Regions from separate parts of the Caldimonas hydrothermalis genome, predicted to be linked through region 3. Evidence: predicted binding sites of a transcription regulator. Region 3 holds the regulator's gene; each other region holds the start of a gene.
The links. The regulator sigma-54, encoded in region 3, starts transcription at its own class of promoters, with help from an activator protein. The targets are predictions, from matches to a motif close to TGGCANGNAANCTGCTTT.

Region 1 (5,874 bases), on a different contig from region 3:
CTCGCCCTATCCCACCTTGCACCTGTTGCGCGAGGCCAGCATCGAGCGGGCGGTGGCCGCGTTTCCCGAGCCTGAAACCATCTACGAAGCCAACATCGCGACGCTGCGACGGCTGGGCCCGCACGGCTGGGCCCGGCTGATGGACGACAAACCCTCATGACCCTGCTCCTGGACGCCTTCTGGCGCGCCCTGGCCTACTGCCTGCATCCGCGCGTCATCCTGCTGTCGCTCGCGCCGCTGCTGCTCACCGCCGGTCTGTGCTTTGCGCTGGGCTGGTTCTACTGGGAAGCCGCCGTGGCGGCGGTGGACGCGTGGCTGCGCGGCTGGGCCCTGGTGAACTCGTTCACGCTGTGGCTGGAATCGATGGGGGCCACCGGCCTGCGCGCGGTGATGGCGCCGTTGATCGTGGTGGCGCTGGCCGTGCCGGTGATCGTCGTGGTGTCGCTGATGGCCGTCTCGGTCCTCATGACGCCGGCCTTGGTGCGCCTGGTGGGGGCCCGGCGCTTCCCGCAACTGGCCCGGCGCCAGGGTGAATCCTTCTGGCGCTCGCTGCTGTGGATGCTGGGACACACCCTGGTGGCGCTGGCCGCCTTGGTTGTCAGCCTGCCGCTGTGGCTCATCCCGCCGCTGGCCTTGGTGCTGCCGCCGCTGATCTGGGGCTGGCTCACCTACCGTGTGATGGCCTTCGATGCCCTGGCCGAACATGCCGAGCGTGCCGAGCGCCACGCCTTGCTGCGCGAGCACCGCTGGCCTTTGCTGGGCATGGGCCTGCTGTGCGGCTACCTCGGGGCTGCCCCGGCCCTGCTGTGGGCCCTGGGTGCGGTGGCCTTCATCCTGGCCCCGCTGCTCGTGGTGGTGTCGGTTTGGCTCTACACGCTGGTGTTCGCCTTCTCCTCGCTGTGGTTCACCCACTATGCCCTGGCAGCGCTGGAGCGTTGGCGCAGTCAGCGCGAGGACCAGGTCCTGCCCGCCGAAAGCATCGTTGCCCCGGGGCCCGAGACCGTGCGTGCCGCGGGCCTGCTCGAACCGCCCCCGGGCCCGGGCACGCCCGGTTGATCCCCCTCACCGATCCGCACGGATGACCATGGACTTCGGACTTCTCATCGTCGGCGACGAGATCCTTTCGGGCAAACGCCAGGACAAGCACCTGCCGCGGCTGCTGGAGCTGCTGTCGCAGCGCGGGCTGGCCCTGCGCTGGGCGCGCTATGTCGGCGACGACCCCCGCCGCCTCGAGGCGGCGCTGAAAGACGCCTTCGCCAGCGGGGACGTGGTCTTCAGTTGCGGCGGCATTGGCGCCACGCCGGACGACCACACCCGCCAGTGCGCCGCCCGTGCGCTGGGCGTGCCGCTGGCCCTGCACCCCAAGGCCCGTGAGCTGATCATCGAGCGCATGCGCGACGTCGCACGCGAGCAGGGCCAGCCCTTCGAGCCCGACCGCCCCGACAACGTGCACCGGCTCAACATGGGCGTCTTCCCTGAGGGGGCGACGATCATCCCGAACCCCTACAACAAGATCCCCGGCTTCTCGGTGGGGCATGTCCACTTCCTGCCGGGCTTTCCGGTCATGGCCTGGCCGATGATGGAGTGGGTGCTGGACCACCAGTACCGGCATCTCTTCCACGCCCGCCCGCAGACGGAGCGCTCGGTCATCGTCTACGGCAGCATGGAAGCCAGCCTCACCCCGCTGATGGAGTCCATCGAGTCCCGCCATCCGCAGGTGCGGGTGTTCAGCCTGCCCAGCGTCGACCACCCCGAGCATGGCCGGCACATCGAACTGGGGGTCATGGGGCCGCCCGAGGCGGCGGCCCAGGCCTACGCCGACCTGCTGTCGGGCCTGCAGGCGCTGGCCGTGCGGCTCGGCCCCGAATTGGTGCGACACTCCTCGCCGCCGAGCCCTTGAATGGTGCGGTAACGTGCACTATGGTGGTGCTTCAGGCGTCGTGGCGGCCACTTGGCACCTGCGGTGGTGCCGCGCACCGTTCGGGCCATGTCCGGGGTGACCCGTCGGCGTGCCGGCGATGCACCGGAATGCATCAGCGTTGGCATGCTTTCTGCTAAATTGCCCCCGCGCGGGCCGGCCCTCGGCCTACCCACCCCCCTCACACACATCCCCTAGGAGCATTTGATGGCCAACAAGACGGTCGCCGACGTGATGAAGATGGTGAAGGAGAACGAAGTCAAGTTCGTCGACTTTCGTTTCACCGACACCCGTGGCAAGGAACAGCACGTCACCGTGCCCATCTCGGCCTTCGACGAAGACAAGTTCACGTCGGGTCACGCCTTCGACGGTTCGTCGATCGCCGGCTGGAAGGGCATCGAGGCCTCGGACATGCTGCTGATGCCCGACCCGAACACCGCGAACATCGACCCGTTCTATGAGGAGCCCACGCTCTTTCTGACCTGCGACGTGATCGAGCCGGGCGACGGCAAGCCCTACGAGCGCGATCCCCGCTCGCTGGCCAAGCGCGCCGAGGCCTACCTGAAGTCCTCGGGCATCGGTGATGCCGCCTACTTCGGCCCCGAGCCCGAGTTCTTCGTCTTCGACAGCATCCGCTGGAACGTGGACATGTCCGGCTGCTTCGTGAAGATCGAATCTGAGGAAGCCGCCTGGAACACCGGCAAGGAATACGAGCACGGCAACACCGGCTACCGTCCCACCGTCAAGGGCGGCTACTTCCCGGTGCCCCCGGTCGATTCAGGCCAGGACCTGCGCTCGGAGATGTGCCTGATCCTCGAGCAAATGGGCATTCCGGTCGAAGTGCACCACCACGAGGTGGCCAACGCCGGCCAGATGGAGATCGGCACCAAGTTCAGCACCCTGGTGCAGCGCGCCGACTGGCTGCAGCTCCAGAAGTACGTGATCCAGAACGTGGCCCATGCCTACGGCAAGACGGCCACCTTCATGCCCAAGCCGATCGTGGGCGACAACGGCTCGGGCATGCACGTGCACCAGTCCGTGTGGAAGGACGGCAAGAACCTGTTCGCCGGTGACGGCTACGCCGGCCTGTCGGACTTTGCGCTGTACTACATCGGCGGCATCATCAAGCACGCCCGTGCCCTGAACGCGATCACCAACCCGACCACCAACAGCTACAAGCGCCTGGTGCCGGGCTTCGAAGCCCCGGTGAAGCTGGCCTACTCCAGCCGCAACCGCTCGGCCTCCATCCGCATCCCCTATGTGGCCAACCCGAAGGGCCGCCGCATCGAAGCGCGCTTCCCCGACCCGATGGCCAACCCCTACCTGTGCTTTGCCGCGCTGCTGATGGCCGGCCTGGACGGCGTCGAGAACAAGATCCATCCGGGTGAGGCTGCCACCAAGGACCTGTACCACCTGCCGCCCGAGGAAGACGCGAAGATCCCGACCGTCTGCCACAGCCTCGACCAGGCGCTGGAGTACCTGGACCAGGACCGCGCCTTCCTGACCAAGGGCGGCGTGTTCACCGATGCCTTCATCGACGCCTACATCGAACTGAAGATGCAGGAAGTGACCCGCTTCCGCATGACCACCCACCCGGTGGAGTTCGACATGTACTACAGCCTGTGAGGCAGCCGGCGGCCCCGCAAGGGGCTCTCGCAAGCGACGAAGGGTGGCATATGCCACCCTTTGTCGCTTTCCGGAGGATCCATCGCTGGACCGTGGTGCGGCTCATGCCCGATACTGCAGGTCTCGACGGCTGACACGAGCCGTGAACCCTTGCGCCGAGCCGGGGTCTACTCAGCCTTGCCTGCCCAGACTGCATCCATGCCACGAGCCGACTTCTGCCGCCCCCTGGTGATCGCCGCCTGCATCCTGGCCGGTGTGCCGGCCTGGGCGCAGACGGTCTACCGTTGCCCGGGCAACCATTTCACCAATGCCCTGACGCCCAAGGAGGCCGAGGCCAAGGGCTGTCGTGTGGTTGAGGGCGGGAATGTGACCATCGTCGAATCGCGCCGGCCGGCCCCGGCGGCCCGGCCGTCCGGCGCCGGCTCGGCCTCTGCCGCCGCGCCGACAGGCCCTCGGATCGACCCGAACGAGCAGCGCGCCCGCGACAGCGATGCCCGGCGCATCCTCGAGGCCGAGCTGCGCCGCGAGGAGGAGGCCCTGGCCGCTTTGCGCAAGGAATACAACAACGGCGAACCCGAGCGCCGCGGCGACGAGCGCAACTACCAGAAGTATCTGGACCGCGTGGCCAACCTGCAGGCCGACATCGCCCGCAAGGAGGCCGACATCGCCTCCATCCGCCGCGAGTTGGGCCGCCTGCCGGCCACGACGCCCTGACGGCGGTGCCCCTGGCGGTGTCTTCGCCCTGCGCTCCTTTGCCCGACGGCGTCGACGGCGCGCCGGTGCCGCCGGCCGACTTCGCCGCTTTCGACCAGTTGGCCACCATGGTGGCCCTGGTGCGCACCGATGGCAGTTGCCGCTTCGCCAATGCGGCCTTCGAGACCGTGCTGGGCCTTTCGCGGCGCAGCATGCTGCGCGGCTCGCTGTTCGAATGGTTCGCTGAGCCCGAGGCCGTGCGCGACACCGTCGTGGCGGTGGCGCGCAACGAGTTCTCGATCAGCCGCTTCGAGACGCAACTGCGTCGTCCACCGGGGACCGCGCAGACCGAATGGCTGCCGGTGCATGTGATCGTGACCCAGACCGACCAGCCCGAGCAGGTCCTGGTGGAGCTGGTCGAGATCGAGCAGCAGACCCGCCAGGACCGCGAGGAGCGTGCGCTGGACCAGGCCCAGGCCACCAAGGAGCTGATCCGCAACCTCGCCCACGAGATCAAGAATCCGCTGGGTGGCATCCGTGGGGCGGCCCAGTTGCTGCAGATGGAGGTGGAATCCAGGGGGCTGGCCGAATACACCCAGGTCATCATCCACGAGGCCGACCGCCTGCAGGCCCTGGTGGACCGGCTGCTGGCCCCCCACCGCAAGCCCCATGTCGTCGGCGATGTGAATGTGCATGAGGTCTGTGAGCGGGTGCGTTCGCTGATCCTGGCGGAATTCCCGCGCGGCCTGACGGTCCGGCGCGACTACGACATCTCGATCCCGGAATTCCGGGGCGACCGTGAACAGCTCATCCAGGCCGTGCTCAACATCGCCCACAATGCCGCCCAGGCCCTGGCCCCGCGCATTGCCGCCGGCGACGCCTGCATCACCCTGCGCACCCGCATCGCCCGCCAGGTGACGCTGGGCAAGCAGCGCTATCGTCTGGCACTGGAATTGCATATCCAGGACAACGGCCCGGGCGTGCCCGAGTCGATCCGCGATCGCATCTTCTTCCCGCTGGTGTCGGGACGCGAAGGCGGGTCGGGCTTGGGGTTGACGCTGGCGCAGACCTTCGTGCAGCAGCACCATGGCACGATCGAATGCGAAAGCGAGCCCGGAAACACGAATTTCAAGATCCTGATCCCCTTGCCCTGAGCGATCCGGGTGGGGCTCAGGCCGAAAGTCCACAGGCGAGGACGACAGGCGGCAGCCCATGAAACCCATCTGGATCGTTGACGACGACCAATCCATCCGCTTCGTGCTGGAAAAGGCCCTGGCCCGCGAGGCCCTGCCGGTGCGCAGCTTCACCAACGCCCGCGACGTGCTCGCGGCGCTGGACGAGGACGAGCCCCAGGTGCTGGTGTCGGACATCCGCATGCCCGGCGGCTCGGGCATCGACCTGCTGGCCCAGGTCAAGGAGCGCCATCCGGGGCTGCCCGTCATCATCATGACGGCCTTCTCCGACCTGGACAGTGCCGTTTCGGCCTTCCAGGGCGGCGCTTTCGAATACCTGCCCAAGCCCTTTGACCTGCCCAAGGCGGTGGAGCTGATCCGCCGCGCAGTCGACGAGAGCCTGCGCGAGGAAGTGCGTGACGAGCGCCTGACGCAGATGCCCGAGATGCTGGGCCAGGCGCCGGC
Region 2 (5,874 bases), on a different contig from region 3:
GCGTACAGGCGCAGGCGCATCGACAGGGGCGAGCCCGTCGGCGTCGTGGCCTGCGCCACCGCGCCACCCATGGGCAGCCAAGCCCACCAGCGCATCCACCACGCCGGCGAAGCCACCGTGCCGGTGCGCGAGGACGACCCCCGCACCACCAGATCCGGCTCGTCCGAGCCCGACCCCCCGCCACAACCGGCCAGTGACAGGACTGCTGCCGCCGCGCAAACGGTCCATTGGATCCACCCGAGTGCGTCGACCATTGCCGTCTCCTTCAGGATGCCAAGCACCTGTGCGTCGATGCTAGGAGACTTCGTGCCCCAGGCGCAGGCCCCAAAAAGGGTCCCTCTCCTGCAGACACGGCGCCGTCGCAGGCCAAGGCCTCAGCTCCTCGGGATGAATGCGCACATAGTCCAGCAAATGACGACGTTTCTCCAGGCCACGGCACGCCCGCACCGTCGCCCTCGTCGAGGACAGACCCAGCATCGCCCAGGCCCCGGGGTCGTCATCCACCAGCGCGTAGATCGCTCGCCAGCGCTTGTGCACCGTGTGCCGGCTCAGCCCCAAGTGCTGCGCCACCTGAGCATCGTCCAGCCCGGCCAGCGCCAACTCCAACAGGGCTTGTTGCGCAGGCGTGAATCCCCAGCGTCGCGGTTGATAGCGGAACAAGCCGTAAAGCGCGTGATACGGCGCGTCGGCCAGATGATGGTCGGCCAAGTACAACACTTCGGTGGCCGCCGTGCGGGGCAGGGGGGCGCGGCGGCAGCCCATTGCCAGCATCGAGGCGCGGTAGGCCCGCGCCTGCGGGTGGTGGGCCGCCACCTCGCCGATCAAATAGCGCAGGCCATAGCCGGCGTGGGCCTGCACGAAAGCGGCTTGCGCCACGGCATTGACCACATCCATCGCAGCGCCGGCCTCATCGTCCAGGCCAAACCCCAGCACGAACATGCACATCGCGTGCTCGCCCAGGGCCCGTGCTTGCGCGCGGCGATCCAGAGTGAGCCGCAAGGGGTCGTCGAGCAGCGCCTCCACCAGCGGCGACACCGCCCCTGCGCATGCGCGTTGCGCCCAGTCCAGGGGCACCGGCACGCTCAACCCACAGCCGCGCAAGCGACCCACCGGCGCCGTGCCCACGACCTCCTCGAAAACGCGCGCCACCAGCCGCCCGTCCCGCAGCCATTGGCGCAGCAGAGATGCTTGCAGCAAGCCGGGGTGCACGCCGCCTGCGCGCAGCAGCTGCACGCAACGATCCACATCGCGCGGGTGCATGGGGCGGGCGAAAACCAGGCTCATGCAGCGTTGCTCCTGCCATCGAGGCCAGCGCCATTATCGGCGTGCGCCCTCACGGTGAGGACTCCGCGGCGCCTAGCAGAAGTTGCAAAGCCGCGCTGCCCTTGCGTCCACTGCAAAGCGGCGGCGCCGACGCTACCCTTGGCGGCCATGAACACCTTGTACGACCCCCTGAAGGCCGGCGACCTGCTTCTCGCCAATCGCATCGTGATGGCCCCGCTCACGCGCAACCGTGCCCCGCGCGGCGTGCCGCACGAACTGCACGCCACCTACTACACCCAGCGCGCCAGCGCCGGATTGATCGTCTCCGAAGGCACCGCCATCAGCCCCATGGGCCAGGGCTATGCCGACGTGCCCGGCCTGTACACGCCCGAGCAACTCGCCGGCTGGCGGCGCGTGACCGACAGTGTGCATGCCGCCGGCGGGCGCATCGTGGCCCAGATCTGGCACGTGGGCCGCGTCTCGCACACCTCGCTGCTGCCCGGGGGCCAGGCCCCGGTGGCCCCGTCGGCGCTGCCGGCCAAGACCCGCACCTACCTCATCGGCCCCGACGGCCAGGGCGGCTTCGAGCCGGTGTCCGCCCCGCGCGCGCTGGACGCGTCCGAACTGCCCGCCCTCGTGGCCGACTACGCCCGCGCGGCCCGTGCGGCGGTCGAAGAGGCCGGGTTTGACGGGGTGGAGATCCACGCCGCCAACGGCTACCTGCTCGACCAGTTCCTCAAGACCGGCAGCAACCAACGCACCGATGCCTACGGCGGCTCCATCGAGAACCGTGCCCGATTGCTGCTCGAAGTGACGCGCGCCGTGGCCGGCGCCATCGGCGGTGGGCGCACCGGCATCCGCCTGTCGCCCATCACCCCGGCCAACGACATCGTCGATGCCGAGCCCCAGCCGCTGTTCGAACACGTGGTGCGCGAGCTCGCGCCCCTGGGCCTGGCCTTCATCCACGTGATCGAAGGCGCCACCGGCGGCCCCCGAGAACTGCCCGACCGCCCCTTCGATTTCGAGGCCCTGCGCCACGCGTACCGCCACGCCGGCGGCACCGGTGCCTGGATCGTCAACAACGGCTACGACAAAGCCCTGGCCGAAGCCGCCGTGGCCGAAGGCCGGGCCGACGCCGTGGCCTTCGGCCGGCTTTTCATCAGCAACCCCGACCTCGTACGTCGCCTGCGCGAAGGCGCGCCGCTCAACGCCTGGGACGTGAAGACTTTCTATGGGGGCGGGGCGCAGGGCTACATCGACTACCCGGCGCTGGCCTGACCATTTTTGTCAGCATGGTCCCTCCAAGCTGACGCTTCCAGTCCCCCAAAAGAGCACGGCCGGTCTGCAAATGCCGATTCCATCACGATCCGTGCCGGCCCGAACCGCTGGCACGGCCCCTGCATGGAAGTGGGCGCACAACCCCCAACCTCTTTGGAGAGACTGTATGAAGCAACTGCACATGATGAAGCGTTCGGCCCAGAAGGGCTTCACGCTGATCGAACTGATGATCGTCGTGGCGATCATCGGTATCCTGGCGGCGATTGCGCTGCCGGCGTACCAGGATTACACCGTGCGCGCGCGGGTGTCTGAGGCCTTGGCCCAATTGGCTGGCGCCAAAGCCACCGTTGCCGAAAATATCGCGTCCAATGGTGGGACGATCGACAATGCGACGGTTTGCAATGGCTTTACTGCGATTTCGGTGGCAACCCAGAATGTGGCCTCGACGGCTTGTAACAACGGCGTGCTCACTGTGACCACCACGAACCGTGCTGGCAACTTCACTATCACGCTGACGCCGACCGCCAGTGCCACAGCTGCCGCCGTGACCTGGCGGTGCACGGCGCCTGCCACAAATCATCGCTTTGTGCCGCAGGAATGCCGCAACACCTAATGCAAGCCCACGGCTCTGCCTGAGAATCATGGAAACCCCGCCTTGGCGGGGTTTTTTATCACGGTGCCACGTGCCGGTTTTGACACTCTGCCTTTTCGACGTTGTTAGATCATGCAGTTGATCGCTTACACGATGGTCAGCGGCCTTGCCTTTGTGGTCGATGCATTGGTCTTGCTGGTGGCGGCACAGATGTGGAGTGTGCCAGCCGGCGCCAGCGCTGCGGCGGGATTCGTAGCGGGGCTCATCGTGAACTTCGTGCTGTGCCGGCAACTGGTGTTCCCTGACGCCCGCGGAATGGGCCTTTCCACGCAGTTTGGCGGGTTCGTGCTCAGTGGCATGGGTGGTTTGTTGGTGACCGTGATGTTGGTGGAGGCCCTCGCCACCCGTCTGGCTTGGCCGCTGCTCATCGCAAAGTTTTCCGCGGCGGGGGTGGTTGTTGTTCTCAACTTTTACTTTCGCTCGACTTTTGTGTTCAAACGCGTCTGAACCGCGCAGACCTCTATGGCAGCCTCTTCCAAAACAGTAGTGATCATTGGTGCGGGCCCCGCTGGGTTGACGGCTGCCCACGAGCTGGTGACCCGCTCGGATATCAAACCAATCATCTTGGAAGCCGATACCCAAGTGGGAGGCATTTCCAAGACGATCGAATACCGCGGTAATCGCATGGACCTCGGTGGGCACCGTTTTTTTTCCAAGTCCGACTGGGTCATGCGATGGTGGCAGGCCCTGCTGCCTTTGCAAGGGCCGACGGACGGACCGGTCACGGTGCACTACCACGGCAAACAGCAGACGGTGATGCCTTCTGGCTCTGAGGGGGGGCAGGCATGCCTGTTGTTGCGCCCGCGATTGTCAAGAATTTATTTTCTTCGGCGTTTCTTTGATTACCCGCTCAAGCTGAACTGGACCACCATTTCCAATCTGGGGGGGTGGCGTCTGGCTCGAATTCTCTTCAGTTATGCCGCGGCCAAGATACGCCCTCGGGATGAAAAGAGCCTGGAAGATTTCATCATCAATCGCTTTGGCGCAGAGCTTTATCGTACGTTTTTCAAAGACTACACAGAGAAGGTATGGGGTGTGCCCTGTTCGGAGATCAGTGCCGAATGGGGTGCGCAACGCATCAAGAGTTTGTCCATTTCTGAAGCCTTGAAGCACGCCGTGGGCCGCTTCCTGCCCAAGCGCGATGGTAGGGTGAAGCACACCAGTTTGATCGAGCAGTTTCTTTATCCACCGCTGGGGCCCGGGCAGATGTGGGAAGCCGCGGCGGACAAGGTCTGCGCTTTGGGCGGGCGGATTGAGTTTGGCGTCAAAGTGGTTGGAGTGCGTCACGCCGATGGCCGCATCCAAGGCGTGGAGGTGGTCCGCAACGGCGGGTCGAAAGAGTTCATCCCCGCCGATGAGGTGATTTCGACGATGCCGGTGCGCGAACTGGTGCAAGGCATGGTGCCCGCGGCACCGCCAGAGGTGTTAGAGGTTGCCGGGGGTTTGCTGTACCGTGACTTCATCACCGTGGGCTTGTTGGTGCGCAAGCTCAAGCCCAGCCGTTATGCAGCAGCCGGAACCCGCACGCACGTGCTTCCCGACAACTGGATCTACGTGCAGGAAAAAGAAGTCAAGCTGGGTCGCCTGCAAATCTTCAACAACTGGAGCTCGGCTTTGGTTCGAGATCAAGACACAGTGTGGCTTGGCCTCGAGTATTTCTGCAACGAAGGCGATGCGCTGTGGAGCATGCCCAAAGAGGAGTTTGCTCGGTTTGCTATCCAGGAGTTGGCTTCAATTGACCTCATCGATCCGGCCGATGTTCTGGATTGGAACGTGGTCCATGTTGAAAAAGCCTATCCAGCTTACTTTGGCAGCTACGACCGTTTCGGTGTGATCCGCCAATGGGTGGATTCGTTCGGCAACTTGTATCTGGTGGGACGAAATGGGATGCATCGCTATAACAACCAAGATCACTCGATGCTCACCGGCAAACTGGCTGCCGAAGCGATCATGTTTGGACATGTGGATCGCGCTGAAATCTGGGCCGTCAACATCGACGACGAATATCACGAGATGAAAGTGGATCGTGACGCGCAGCCCACAGACGCAGGCGAGGGAGTACCAGCCGTATCGGGCGGACGCGGCTGACCGCCCCATGTCTTTACCGCGAACAGCATCCTCTCGAACTCCTTTTGCGGCCGCCTTGTTGGTGGTCTGGGCTGCGTGGCTGTGGGCCAACCCTTACCAAGGGATATGGCACGACGCGCGCGTGTACCTCGTGATGGCCTACCGTCACGTGGTGCCGGAGGCTTTCGAGCGGGATGTCTGGTTCTTGTTCGGATCGCAAGACCGTTCCAGCCTGTTCGACGAGGTGTATGCGGCACTCTTGCGCTTAGGTCCCGTTGATGCCACGGCTAAGGTGGTAGCACTCGGTGGCGGTGTGACGTGGGCGATTGGCGCGTTCTGGTTTGCGCATACGGTGATCGGTCCGCGCTGGGGGCTGTGGGCGGCCGTCTTGCTATCCGTTTTGGCGCCTCCCTATACCTTTGTTGATTCAAAGATCTTTGTATTAACGGAGTCGTTCGCGACTGCGCGGCCTTATGCCATGGGGCTGACGCTGATGGGGGTGGCGGCGCATCTGACGGGTCGTCATTGGGTAGCGGTCGTTGCATTGTTCACGGGCTTTGTCTTTCACCCACTCATTGCCATATGGGGAATATTGGCGCTCGCGGGTTGCCGAA
Region 3 (5,874 bases):
CCCTGGCCCTGGCGGTGGCGCTGTATGTCACCAAGGTGCCCATTCCCTTCATCAACAAGGTGCCGGCGCGCACGGCCGAGCAGGAGGCGGCCGAGGCCGAGCGCAACCGCCACTGGAACCCCAATGCCCCGCTGCAGGGGCGCAGCGCCGCGCCGCCCGCCCAGGCGCCGGCGGCCTCCCAGCCGCTGCCTGACGTGCCGCCGGGGCTGCGCCAGGGCACGGCGCGGCCGGCCGCACGCGACCCGGCGGCCATCCTCTCCGGCGCCGACCCGGCACCGGCCGCGGCCACCGAGGCGGCGCTGGTCTATTTCGTGCAGGCTGGGGCCTTCACGCGCGCCGAGGAGGCCGAGCAGCAGCGCGCCCGGCTGGCGATGATGGGCTTAAGCGCCCGCGTGACCGAACGCGAGCAGGGTGGCCGCACCGTCTACCGGGTGCGCCTGGGTCCCTTCGACACCCAGGCCGAGGCCGACCGCGCCCAGGACCGGCTCAAGAGCAACGGCATCGATGCGGCCCTGGTGCGCATGCAGCGCTGAACGGGAGGGCCCAGGCGACGGGCGGCTGAACTTGCGCTGGTCGGCCGGATCCACCCGGGCTGCGTTATGTCGTGAAGAATGAAAGGATGACTCGATGAAGCGACGCGAATTCACCACCGTTGGATGGGCGGCTGCCCTGGCGCTGGCCGGCCTGGGGTCTGGGGCGGCGCGGGCCCAGGCCCCCAAGGCGGGCAGCGATTACGTGGTGCTGCGCCCGCCCCTGGCCGGCGGTGCCGAGGGCAAGATCGAGGTCGTCGAGTTCTTCTGGTACGGCTGCCCGCATTGCAACCGCTTTCAGCCCATGATCGAACCCTGGGCTGCCAAGCTGCCGGCCGATGTGGTCTACCGCCGCGTGCCGGTGGCCTTCCGCGACGAGTTCGTCGTGCACCAGCGCATCTACTACGCGCTGGAGGCCCTGGGACAGGTCCAGGCCCTGCACAAGAAGGTCTTCCATGCGGTTCATGTCGAACGCAACCCGCTGAACAAGCCCGAGGCCATCGCCGACTTCATGGCTCGCCAGGGGGTCGATCGCGCCAAGTTCCTCGAGGCCTTCAATTCTTTCGGCGTGCAGACCAAGACCCGCCAGGCCAAGCAGATCGCCGAGGGCTACAAGATCGACGGCGTGCCGGCCATCGGCATCAACGGCCGCTACTGGACCTCCGGGGCCCTGGCCGGATCGCTGGAGCGTTCGCTGCAGGTGGCCGACTACCTGATCGGCCAGGCGCGCGCCGGCCGCTGAGCGGCCTGTTCGGCCCGCCCCGGCACGAAACCTGCTGCCGGCCCTCGCGCGAGGGCCGTTCCCTGGGCTAGAATGGCATGGAACTGCAAGTTTCATGCCGTCATGAGCCCTTCCCTCCCCCCCCTCGGACGACCCTGGCGCAGCACGCCGGGGCTGGCCCTGGCCTTGGCGCTGTTGCTGGGCCCGGCGGCCTGGGCCGAGAGCGAGCGGGACCAGCCCTTGCATTTCACGGCCGACAGCCTGCGCTATGACGATGCGCGCCGGGTGAACGTGCTGACTGGCCGGGTCGAGCTCATCAAGGGCCCCTTGGTGCTGCGCGCTGACCGGGTGGAGGTGCGCCAGTCTGCCGAAGGCCACCACAGCGCCACGGCCACCGGGGCGGCCGAACCGGCCACCTTCCGCCGCAAGCGCGACGGCGTGGACGAGCACATCGAAGGCCGCGCCAGCCGCATCGACTACGACAGCCGCACCGACACGCTGCGACTGAGCGGCCAGGCCGTGATCCGGCGCCTGCGCGGCCCGGAGCTGGCCGACGAGATCAGCGGCCAGACCATCACCTATGACAACAGGGCCGAGACCTTCAGCGTGCAAGGCGGCGCCGAGGGCAGTGCAGACGGCCGGGTGCGCGGGGTGCTGACCCCGTCGTCGTCCGGCGCAGGGCGTGGAGACGCGCGTTGACACCCTTGCGCACGCCTGTGCCGCCCGGGGAGGGCAGCCGTCTGGAGGTCTCGGGCCTGCAAAAGCGCTACGGCGCGCGTCAGGTGGTCAAGGACGTGCACCTGTCGGTCAGAAGCGGCGAGGTCGTGGGCCTGCTGGGCCCCAACGGGGCAGGCAAGACCACCAGCTTCTACATGATCGTGGGCCTGGTGCCGGTGGACGCCGGCGAGATCCGCATCGATGGCCGGCGCGTCGAGCGCCGGCCCATCCATGAGCGTTCACGCCTGGGCCTGAGCTACCTGCCGCAGGAGGCCTCGATCTTCCGCAAGCTTTCGGTCGAGGAGAACATCCGCGCGGTGCTGGAGTTGCAGCGTGACGCGCAGGGCCGGCCACTGGACGAGACGGTGATCGCGCACCAGCTCGACGAGCTGCTGGCCGAGCTGTCGATCGAGAAGCTGCGCCATGCGCCGGCCCCGTCGCTGTCGGGCGGCGAGCGCCGCCGCGTGGAGATCGCGCGGGCGCTGGCCACGCAGCCGCGCTTCATCCTGCTGGACGAGCCCTTCGCCGGGGTCGATCCGATCGCGGTGATCGAGATCCAGCGCATCATCGGCTTCCTCAAGGCGCGCGGCATCGGGGTGCTCATCACCGACCACAACGTGCGCGAGACCCTGGGCATCTGCGACCACGCCTACATCATCAGCGAGGGGCGGGTGCTGGCCCAGGGCACGCCCTCCGAGATCGTCGAGAACGCCGACGTGCGAAAGGTCTATCTCGGCGAGCACTTCCGCATGTAGGTCAGGGACGATGCGATGAAGCCCTCCCTGCAGGTCCGGCTGTCCCAGCACCTGGCGCTGACGCCGCAGTTGCAGCAATCCATCCGGTTGCTGCAACTGTCCACGCTCGAGCTTCATCAGGAAGTCGAGCAGATGCTGGAACAAAACCCCTTCCTCGAACCCGAGGACGACAGCGGCGAGCCGGTGCCGGGCCCGTCCTTGCTGCCCGAGGCGCCGGCGACCCGCGAGCGCGAAGCCCAGGCCGACGCCGAGGCTGGCGACGGCTTCGAGGCGGCCGAGGCCGGCGGGGTCGATACGCTGGAGGTCGGCGCCACCGAGCGCGATGACTGGGAGAACGGCACCGAGCGCGACGACTTCGACGGCATCGGCGAGACGCCGGCCAGCCGCAGCGGCAGCGACGACGAGCTCGACCCCATCGAGCGGGCCAGCCCCGGCATCAGCCTGCAAGATCATTTGCGCCAGCAGTTGCTGGGCATGCGCCTGTCGCCCGAAGATGCCGCCGCGGTGCAGGTGCTGATCGAGTCGCTCGACGAAGACGGCTACCTGGCCGATGCGCTGGAGGACATCGCCGCCCACCTGGCCGGCGAGGACGAGGCCTCGCGCGAAGAACTGCTCGAGCGGCTGCGCTGCGCGCTGAAGTGGCTGCACAGTCTGCAGCCCACTGGCGTGGGCGCGCGCGACCTGTCCGAGTGCCTGTGTCTGCAGTTGCGCGCCCTGCCGCGCAGCGAGGCCCAGATCATCGCGCTGATGATCTGCCAGGGCCACCTCGAGGCGCTGGCACGGCGCGACGTGAAGAAGCTGATGGCCGCCACCGGCGCCGACGAGGAGCTGATCAAGCAGGCCCAAGCCCTGATCGTGGCCTGCGAGCCCAAGCCGGGTCGGCCCTTTGCGCGGGCCGAGGCCCACATCATCGTGCCCGACGTGATCGTGCAGAAGGCCGGCCGCGGCTGGAAGGTGGTGCTCAACCCCGACGTGATGCCGCGCCTGCGCATCAACGATCTCTATGCCCAGGCCATCCGGCAGCAGCGCGGCAGCGAGTCCAGCCAGGCCCTGGGCGCCAGGCTGCAGGAGGCACGCTGGTTCATGAAGAACATCCAGCAGCGCTTCGACACCATCTTGCGCGTCTCGCAGGCCATCGTCGAGCGGCAGAAGAACTTTTTCACCCATGGCGAGATCGCGATGAAGCCCTTGGTGCTGCGCGAGATCGCCGACGAGCTGGGTCTGCACGAATCGACCATCTCGCGCGTGACCACGGCCAAGTACATGGCCACGCCCTTCGGCACCTTCGAGCTGAAGTACTTCTTCGGCTCCTCGCTGAACACCGAGGCCGGGGGCAATGCCTCCAGCACCGCGGTGCGCGCGCTGATCAAGCAGCTCATCGCCTCGGAGGACCCGGCCCGGCCCCTGTCGGATAGCCAGCTCAGCCAGATGCTCGAGGAACAGGGCATCCAGGTGGCGCGCCGCACCGTGGCCAAGTACCGCGAGGCCCTGAAGATCGCGCCGGCCAACCTGCGCAAGGCCCTGTGACCTCATGAGACTGCAGCTTTTCCTTCCGTGTGCCGGTGGCGTGGAGGCCTGGCTGGCCGAGGAGGCGATGAGCCTGCTCGGGCCCGACACCCACGGCACGATCGAGCGCGGCGGCATCGCCCTGAGCGGCGACGCGCGCGCGGTGATGGTGCTCAACCTGGAAAGCCGCCTGGCCCAGCGCGTGCTGGTGCAGCTCGCGCGCGGCCCCTATCGCCAGGAAGACGACCTCTATGCCCTGGCCCGCCAGGTGCGCTGGCCCGACTGGATGAGCCCGGCACAGACCTTCAAGGTGGACGTGACCGCCCAGCGTTCGCCGCTGCGCAGCCTCAACTTTGCCGGGCTGCGCATCAAGGACGCGCTGTGCGATGCGATGCGCGAGGCCGCCGGCCAGCGGCCCAGCGTGGACACGCGCCACCCCGACGTGCGGGTGATGCTGCACCTCACCGAACAGGACGCCACTGTCTACATCGACACCTCGGGCGAGCCGCTGTTCAAGCGCGGCTGGCGCGAGGACAAGGGCGATGCCCCGCTGAAGGAGACCCTGGCCGCCGCGATGCTGGCCGCCGCGGGCTGGCGCGGCACGCCTCAGGCCGGCGGGGCTCTGCTCGATCCGTGTTGCGGCTCGGGCACCATCGCGATCGAGGCCGCCCAGATCGCCTGCGGCATCGCGCCGGGCCTGAAGCGACGCTTTGCCTTCGAACACCTGGCGCCCTTTGCCGGGCCGCCGGCGCGGGCCCAATGGCAGGCCTTGAGGCAGGCCGCGCGCTCACGCATCCACCCACCGGCCGTGCCGGTGTTCGCCAGCGACGTGTCGTTTCGCATGGTCGATTTCGCGCGCCGCAATGCACAGCGTGCCGGCGTGGCCGATGCGATCGAATTCCATGGTGGCGACGCGCTGGAGCGGCCGGCCCCGCGCCTGAGTGAGGGCCTGGCGCGCACACTGATGCTCAACCCGCCCTATGGCGAGCGCATCGAGGCGCGCGGCAGCGTGGCGCGCAGCGCCGAGCAGACCGGCCTGGCCGACGATTTCTATCCGCGTCTGGCGGCCCACTGGAAGCGCCATTTCGGCGGCTGGACGGCCTGGGTGCTCAGCCCCGAGATGAAACTGCCCAGCCGCATGCGCCTGAAGGAGGCCCGCCGCATCCCGATGTGGAACGGCCCCATCGAATGCCGCCTGTTCCGCTTCGACCTGGTCAGCGGATCGATGCGCGGTGAGGCTCAGCCCCCCGCGGCCAGATAACGCTCGACGAGCGCCACCGAGTAGCGGCGCGCCACATCCTGGACGAAGGCGGTGAAGTCCACATGGGCCTGATCGTCGGCCCGGTCCGAGATGGTGCGCAGCACGGCCAGGGGCAGGCCGTGGTCGTGACAGACCTGGGCGACGGCCGCGCCTTCCATTTCCACCGCCAGGGCATCGGGCAGCTCGCGGCGCAGGGCCGCGCTTTCGGCGCTGGTGGACACGAAACGGTCGCCGCTGAGGATCAGCCCGCTGTGCACGGCGGGCGTGCCGATGCCGAAGGCCGCCAGGGTGTCGGCGCCGAGCACCCTGGCGGCCTCGGCGGCCACCGAACGCGCCGCCTGAAGCAGGCGCTGGCTCATCGCCGCATCGGTGCGCAGGCGCGAC

Region 1: the regulator sigma-54 is predicted to act here: its motif matches at 2,041-2,058, upstream of glnA (type I glutamate--ammonia ligase).
Region 2: the regulator sigma-54 is predicted to act here: its motif matches at 2,650-2,667, upstream of AC1ECW_RS01965 (pilin).

What each region holds. Positions count from the first base shown of each region.
Region 1 covers NZ_JBWQXA010000003.1:22,366-28,239, forward strand. Annotated here, with positions in the region: gene AC1ECW_RS05115 (DUF1415 domain-containing protein) at 1-160, shown strand, start outside; gene AC1ECW_RS05120 (EI24 domain-containing protein) at 157-1,056, shown strand; gene AC1ECW_RS05125 (competence/damage-inducible protein A) at 1,079-1,900, shown strand; gene glnA (type I glutamate--ammonia ligase) at 2,126-3,544, shown strand; gene AC1ECW_RS05135 (hypothetical protein) at 3,743-4,258, shown strand; gene glnL (nitrogen regulation protein NR(II)) at 4,276-5,391, shown strand; gene ntrC (nitrogen regulation protein NR(I)) at 5,450-5,874, shown strand, end outside.
Region 2 covers NZ_JBWQXA010000001.1:394,848-400,721, reverse strand. Annotated here, with positions in the region: gene AC1ECW_RS01980 (hypothetical protein) at 1-254, opposite strand, end outside; gene AC1ECW_RS01975 (hypothetical protein) at 295-1,284, opposite strand; gene AC1ECW_RS01970 (alkene reductase) at 1,432-2,541, shown strand; gene AC1ECW_RS01965 (pilin) at 2,708-3,154, shown strand; gene AC1ECW_RS01960 (GtrA family protein) at 3,266-3,640, shown strand; gene AC1ECW_RS01955 (NAD(P)/FAD-dependent oxidoreductase) at 3,656-5,281, shown strand; gene AC1ECW_RS01950 (hypothetical protein) at 5,403-5,874, shown strand, end outside.
Region 3 covers NZ_JBWQXA010000011.1:88,018-93,891, reverse strand. Annotated here, with positions in the region: gene AC1ECW_RS13685 (SPOR domain-containing protein) at 1-533, shown strand, start outside; gene AC1ECW_RS13680 (thiol:disulfide interchange protein DsbA/DsbL) at 628-1,272, shown strand; gene lptA (lipopolysaccharide transport periplasmic protein LptA) at 1,375-1,950, shown strand; gene lptB (LPS export ABC transporter ATP-binding protein) at 1,956-2,723, shown strand; gene AC1ECW_RS13665 (RNA polymerase factor sigma-54) at 2,739-4,250, shown strand; gene AC1ECW_RS13660 (THUMP domain-containing class I SAM-dependent RNA methyltransferase) at 4,255-5,490, shown strand; gene AC1ECW_RS13655 (5'-methylthioadenosine/adenosylhomocysteine nucleosidase) at 5,469-5,874, opposite strand, start outside.